2 regions of the Rossellomorea sp. GCM10028870 genome follow, and region 1 is predicted to be linked to the other one. Evidence: riboswitches for the same ligand, from Rfam matches in the RefSeq annotation. Region 1 holds a riboswitch; the other holds the start of a gene.
The links. A riboswitch is a leader RNA that binds a small molecule or an ion and turns the genes downstream of it on or off. The one in region 1 is predicted to bind thiamine pyrophosphate.
Positions count from the first base shown of each region.

Region 2: another riboswitch for thiamine pyrophosphate. It lies ahead of thiT (energy-coupled thiamine transporter ThiT); the one in region 1 lies ahead of ACFQWC_RS10370 (ABC transporter substrate-binding protein).

Region 1 is NZ_JBHTGN010000001.1:2,015,145-2,018,558, forward strand. Features, by position in the region: gene ACFQWC_RS10360 (ABC transporter permease) at 1-289, opposite strand, end outside; gene ACFQWC_RS10365 (thiamine-binding protein) at 286-579, opposite strand; gene ACFQWC_RS10370 (ABC transporter substrate-binding protein) at 592-1,578, opposite strand; TPP riboswitch at 1,754-1,863, opposite strand; gene ACFQWC_RS10375 (phosphotransferase enzyme family protein) at 1,941-2,846, opposite strand; gene ACFQWC_RS10380 (aldo/keto reductase) at 2,933-3,414, shown strand, end outside.
Region 2 is NZ_JBHTGN010000004.1:85,584-88,997, forward strand. Features, by position in the region: gene ACFQWC_RS16725 (YflT domain-containing protein) at 1-200, opposite strand, end outside; gene ACFQWC_RS16730 (thioredoxin family protein) at 333-659, shown strand; gene ACFQWC_RS16735 (hypothetical protein) at 890-1,189, shown strand; TPP riboswitch at 1,273-1,371, shown strand; gene thiT (energy-coupled thiamine transporter ThiT) at 1,441-2,037, shown strand; gene ACFQWC_RS16745 (DedA family protein) at 2,186-2,833, shown strand; gene ACFQWC_RS16750 (threonine/serine exporter family protein) at 2,960-3,414, shown strand, end outside.

The DNA of each region.
Region 1 (3,414 bases):
TCATAAGTGGATATATCGCTTCTCTTACTTTAGGGAGGAGATGCAGACCCACTGCAGTCCCGATGCCAATCGTACATCCAATCACAAACCCTCCGATCGTAAGGAGTGTTGTCGAAGCAAGATGTGTTGTAAACGTGGACCATGAGGCGACTCCTTCCGCCCATATTTCTGAAGGTGAAGGCATTAGCCATGCCGGCACCTCAAATACTCTAATGGTGGATTCCCAAATGATGAATAAAAGGATGATGACCAAGAAGGGTCTCCATCCTTTCGATATCCATGCTTTCATCCTTTATACTTCTCCGTTAATTGATCCATTTCAATCCCGGCCGGCTGATATAATACCTTGATTTGAGAAATGACGTTTGAGCTGCCCATTTCAATCATTCGTTCATTCATTTGTTCAATCACCTTAAATAAGTCAGATAGATTTCCTTCCATTGTCGTTTCTAATGGATGGACTTCATAACGGACACCAGATTTATCAATGATCGCGATGGCTTCATCCACGTAAGGTATAACGTCTTCACCATTTTTCGTCTTCGGAATAATTTGTATGCTTACGAGTGCGTTCCCCATTTTGTTCACCTCTTAATTTGGTAAAAATTCGTTTGTAAAAGCTTTTTTACTGTCCAGTTCCTTATCTAATAAATTGTTCTCATACATCCATGAAGCATAGTTTTCCCATACCTCAAGCTTCTGCTCTCCCCATCTGTCAGCATCATCCTTGTATTTAGGAGCCAGCCATTCCTGGCTCTTCATGACTAATTCTTCATCAAGATCCGGAGCTGCCTCTAAAAGAATTTCACCTGCATCCTTCGGTTTGTCGATTGCAAACTGATACCCTTTTGAAGCAGCTGCCAAGAAGGCTTTAACCGTATCGGGATCTGATTCAATCATTTTTTCATTTGTTGTCAGGACAGGAGTGTAATAATCCAGTTTTTCAGAGTAGTCCTTTACGTACATCATGTTCAATTCCTCACCCCGAAGCTCTGCTTCAATACCTGTCCATCCATAGTAGATCCATGCAAAGTCAACATCCCGTTTCACGGCAGTAAAGAAATCTGTATCTCCCATGTTTACAAAATCCACTTTCTCTACATCTGCGTTTTCTTGTTTCATAATCGATGTCATGACAGCTTTTTCAACAGGGGAACCCCAACCGCCATAACTTTTACCTTCAAAATCCTTTGGTGTCGTAATATCCTTGCTCTTAGGTGATGCAAACCCCGAGGTATTATGCTGTATAACCGCAGCGATTGATACGAGGGGAACATCCTGTACCCTGGCCTGTGTGACACTTTCCTGGTATCCAACCCCGAACTCAGTTTTACCCGAGGCAACGAGTTGATCTGCCCCAGCCTCACCTGGTAAGATGATATCCACATCCAGCCCCTTCTCTTCGAAGTATCCTTTTTCTTTCGCAACGTATAATCCAGTGTGATTGGTATTCGGTGTCCAGTCCAGTACGACCGATACCTTTTTAAGATCATCCTTTTGTTCATCTGCCGTATTTCCTCCACCGCTGCAGGCAGTTAAAAGAAAGACAGCACAGATGATGACCATCCATTTTTTCATCTTGATTCCTCCTCAAATCCTCATATGTAGTTGTAACGTTTATTCGTTATTCTTCACTTAATAAGGTGAATGAATGTAAAACAAAAGGCAGATGGAACCTAAAAAGCTTTGGGACACTATAACAAAAAGCGCCCCAAGCCTTCAGCCCGGGACGCATCGTTAAACATGATCATGTATTGTTTAAGAGAATGTTTCCTACGCTGGTATCAGCCAGTTCAGGTTCAAAGGGTCAGTATCTACAGGATACAATCTCAACCGGCCATACCGGTTCCCCTACACTTTTACTATGAAATTAAACGTTATCTTCTACCCTACTTTGCCACAGAGTAGATGGATATTCAAGCATTTCCTATTAAAGTTAATTAAATTTGAAAGGCTCGTTCGTAATCACCGTTATCTACAAGTCCGTTAATGAACGGTATATAGGTAGATACAAGATGTGAATACCCTTTTTGATTGTAAAAAAACGTATATTGGACAAGGAAGATAATGACTAAGAATGGCAGCAGTCTCTTCTCATCTTGCGTTAAGGCAGCATCGAAGTGATACCCCGCCAAAAAGGTATGGATACATTCGAAATGCTCTTTCTTATCTTGCTGTACCAGGTCTTTGAGGATCCCTGCGATAAAGTAACCCATATCTGCTATACGGGGGGCTTTTCGTATCCTTTCAAAATCGATGACCCCGGTCACCCTTTCCTCATTTATGAGGATATTCCGCGGGTGGCAGTCACCATGTACGAGTTGATGAGGCAATTTGCTATAGGAGAAAGACCACTCATTTAGCCTGCCTATAAACCCTTTCCCCCATATTTCAATCGATGTCGGATCTTGCCCGGCTATCCACTCTCTCAAATGTGTGTCAACTTTCCATTCTTCTACCTCGTATTTACAGACATATTGCTTTAGTCTGCCATGGAGTTGAAAGAGATACGTTCCCGCCTTTTTAAGAGAAGCTAAGGAATAGACTTGTACTGGCTTTCCTTCGAGGGCTGGATACAGGGAGTAGAAATCTTGATGCTGTTGTACATAAGACTGGTGTGAGACCGTTAGCAATGGCCTTTCAACGGTAAGTCCGCTTTCCTGTAAATAGGTCGTTAAGAGATACTCTTCTTCTAGCATCTTCACAGAAGAATTGAATCTTTTTTTCAAATAATATGTCTTCCCAAGATTCTTTACCTTATAAACATTCGGATGACTGTCCACAGTCTCTATGCAGGAAGGATGAACCTTCCAGTTCAATAATAGATCATGAAGAGGTTCAATCATTTTTAATTCCCTTCCAAACATAGTAATATACGTTTAGTATGACTATGAAAGAATGTCTACATACCATATGAAAAGAGGTTGCATCCATGCAAAGAATACAAATGACGGAAGACTTATCATTCTCAAGAATCATTCATGGGTTGTGGAGACTTGCAGACTGGAATCAATCAAAGGAAGAAACCCTTGCTTTGATCCAGGAAAATATTGAAAATGGAATCACAACTTTTGATCACGCAGATATTTATGGCTCGTACATGTGTGAAGCCTTATTTGGTGAAGCCCTTGCCCTTCAGCCTTCCTTACGTGAGAAAATGGAGATTGTGACGAAATGCGGTATTGTCCTCCCTTCTGAAAATCGTCCGGAACATAAAACACATCATTACAACACGAGTAAAAAGCATATTTTGACATCTGTTGAAAACTCCCTGCAGAATCTAAAAACGGACTACATCGATTTATTATTGATTCACAGGCCAGATCCATTTATGAATGGAGAAGAAGTGGCTGAAGCCTTCACTCAATTGAAGGAAGAAGGAAAGGTACGTCACTTTGGAGTATCAAACTTTAA
Region 2 (3,414 bases), on a different contig from region 1:
ATGTTCCCTACTGCAGTCCCGATGCCTGTTTCCTTAACACCGATCTCATTGGCGTCAGCCCGATCAGCGACTCTGTCCGTCCGGTCATCATCATGGGATAATACATAAAGATTGTGTTTGTCGATACCTTGAGAAGAAAGCTTTTCAACTTCTGTAATTAATTCCTTATCGTCATAAAATTCCTTAACAGTCGGTTTCAATTCAATCTCCTCCATTTTTCAAATTATTTTGTCGTCGTTTATCTTTTCCCGCGGGTTCCTATTAGTAAACCTTTGAATATGTGGGTATACATATTACTAGTGTGTGTAATGAAAGAAGGGAGACGGTTAGATATGGAAGAAGTTCATTCTTTAGAAACTATCAATGCTACTCTGGCAGGAGAAAAGATGGTGTTACTATACATATCCAGACCCAATTGCTCTGTTTGTCACGCTCTACTGCCCCAAGTGAAAGGGGTGCTGGAAGAGTTTCAAGATGTAAAGTCCATTCATGCCGATGCAGGGGAAATACCGGAAATAGCTGGTGGGTTCTCTATCTTTACTGTGCCGGTGGTCATCGTATTTGTAGATGGAAAAGAAATGTTCAGGAAGGCCCGATTCGTTCCAATCGATGAGTTACATACCCAAATGTCCCGTCTGGTGAAGATGTTAGACAACTAAACAAACGTTTGATTAAGCGTGAAAGTTGTTGGTTTGTCAAAGTTTACAGTATTAAACGGTTGTTTAATACTGTGAAAATTAAAAATCGAGAGCTGTTTTAAGTTGGGGATTATAGACAATGAAAAAGAGCTGCTAAAAAAGTAGCTCTTTTGTCATGGTTCGGTGAATAGGTATATAATAGAGAGTATACGAGTATAGTAGTCATGAAGAAATAAAAGGGGGCTTGATGAATGATCAGATTGTCCAGGACAAAGAAAGTCATGTTACTTGGTTTAGCAATCATCCTCATAATAGTAGCCAACCGGATTTCCAGTGTACAACACTTGACAGCAAGAATTGCCACTAACCTGTATATCAGCCTGAAGTATCAAGATCTGGACCTCGAATACCAGAACGTCGAATTCTCACCCCAGTTTGGAGATTATTCTGTAGCGTATAAGGACAAGGACGGAAAAGTCTATGGATTCATGGTTACCCCTAAGTCAATGCCCGTCATCATACTTCACGATCCTCTTAATGAGTCACCTTAATCAATAGCGAAGTTAAAGAGTGAACCTATCTATCTTTTATCATTTCATTCTTCATGTATAATAAAACCAAACAACTTTATAAACGTTACCACAAGGGGAGCGAAAGCTGAGAGTGAACAATCTGTTCTGACCCTCTGAACCTGTTAGTTAGTACTAGCGTAGGGATGTGGATAGTAAGCAGCATGGCTTATTTTTCCTTTTACATTCAGCCCCCTTATGGTTTCGTTTCATCTTACAAGGGGGATTCTTTTATGAAAAACATGCGTCTTGTCGTTTTACTTGAAGCCTCATTGATGGCGGCATTCGCCGTTATCCTTGATATGCTTCCTTCTATTAAGCTATCACCCAGTATCTCCATTTCGATAGCAATGGTTCCTATTTTTCTATTGTCATATCGAAGAGGATGGAAGGCTGGTATACTGGCTGGATTTGTATGGGGCCTATTGCAGATTGCCTTGGGTGACGCTTGGATTGCGACTCCAGTGCAAATGGTAATTGAATATTTCATCGCCTTTGCCTTTATCGGTCTTGCCGGATTCTTTTCCGGTAAGATCCAATCCTCAGTAAGAAGTAACCGTCGAACTAGAGCGGTCATGTGGGTAGTGGCTGCTACGTTTTTAGGTAGTCTGGGTCGATATTTTTGGCACTTCATCGCAGGATATGTCTTCTTTGCAGAATATGCGCCAAAAGGCATGTCGCCGCTACTTTTTTCATTAGCAGCAAACGGAATCACCATGTTGGGCTCAGCTCTTCTTTGTTCAATCGCTCTGCTGATCGTACTCAACACAGTGCCAAGATTGATCAAAGTAAGGGTATCTCCTCAAGAAAGCAACCGAAAGGCATCCTAAGTTATTTGGACCGGTCACTATAAAGAGGCTGGTCTTTTTTCTATGAAAATACATCCCAGGTCTTAGAAGTATTTACTTCTACGGCTTCTGTTTGCATGTTGGTGATTTTTTTATACTTAAGTTATTCGTTCATATAGGAGTGACCTCGATGGAAGAAATCATGGCAAATTATTCGGCAGAGTGGGGGATATGGGGTGTATTGCTTTCTCTATTTATTGAAGGAAGTGCTTTCCCTTTTGTGGGCACTTTTTTCATCGTAACAATGGGATTTATTTTAGAATTAACGTGGATGGAGATAGGAGTGCTTTCTCTAATAGGAAGCTTTCTTTATACAGCGGGTAGCTATATTCCTTATTTTATCAGTTCAAAATTAGGTGCGAAGCTTGAGGCAAGGTTGAAACCTGAAAAACGGAAGAAGCTCAAAGAAGCTCAGGAAAAGTTCAACCGTTACGGAATCTGGAGCGTAGCAATTGCAAGTCCCCTTCATTTAGGAAATATCATCCCCTTCATGGCAGGCATGGCAAAAATGGATTTGAAAGTGTATTCTCTCCTTACTATGCTTGGGATAGCTCCGTCTACCTTTTTTTTCTTAAGTATAGGCAAGTTCTATGATGGTGATAGAGAAGTGATCTTGGGGTTGGTAGAAGAATATCAACTGTTGGTTCTAACAGGATTTGTGCTGGTAACTGTTTTGTACATTCTCTTTAAAAGGAAGAGAAAAGGGAATAGAAGGATGATTAGTAAAGATTCGGAGACTGAAAAATTTTCGTCAAGTTACAAAAAAACTCAATCCTAAAACCCTCTACGCAGATTAAATCTTCGTAAAATCATCCCCTTCCTCATTGCTTACACCCATTCTTTCCTATAAACTAGACCTATTCAAAAAATAGCACGTGTGGAGAGATCTATATTGGAAGCAAAAATGATAAGAAGATATGACATTATGGAGGTAAGTTTGCTGGCGGGTAAGATCATGCTGCAAAGTGGTGCAGAAACGTATCGCGTAGAGGATACGATGATGCGGATCGCCGCTTCTTATGGGATTTCAGAATCTCACAGCTATGTTACACCAACAGGGATCATCTTCTCGATTGAAACGTCTGAACCAACGAAAACGAAGCTTATTCGAATAAACGAACGGTCTACCGATCTTGAAAAAGTAACCCTAGTGAATAGTATTTCAAGGCAAATCAGTAAGGGTCATCTCACCCTTGAAGAAGCATACAATGCTTTGGAAAAGCTTGATCAATCTGATCTTTCTTATTCCTTTGTGATTCAGGTATTGGCCGCTTCGATTGCAAGCGGATGTTTTCTCATCATGTTCCAGGGAATGTGGAATGACTTCATTCCTGCGCTTTTCGCTGGTGGAGTCGGGTT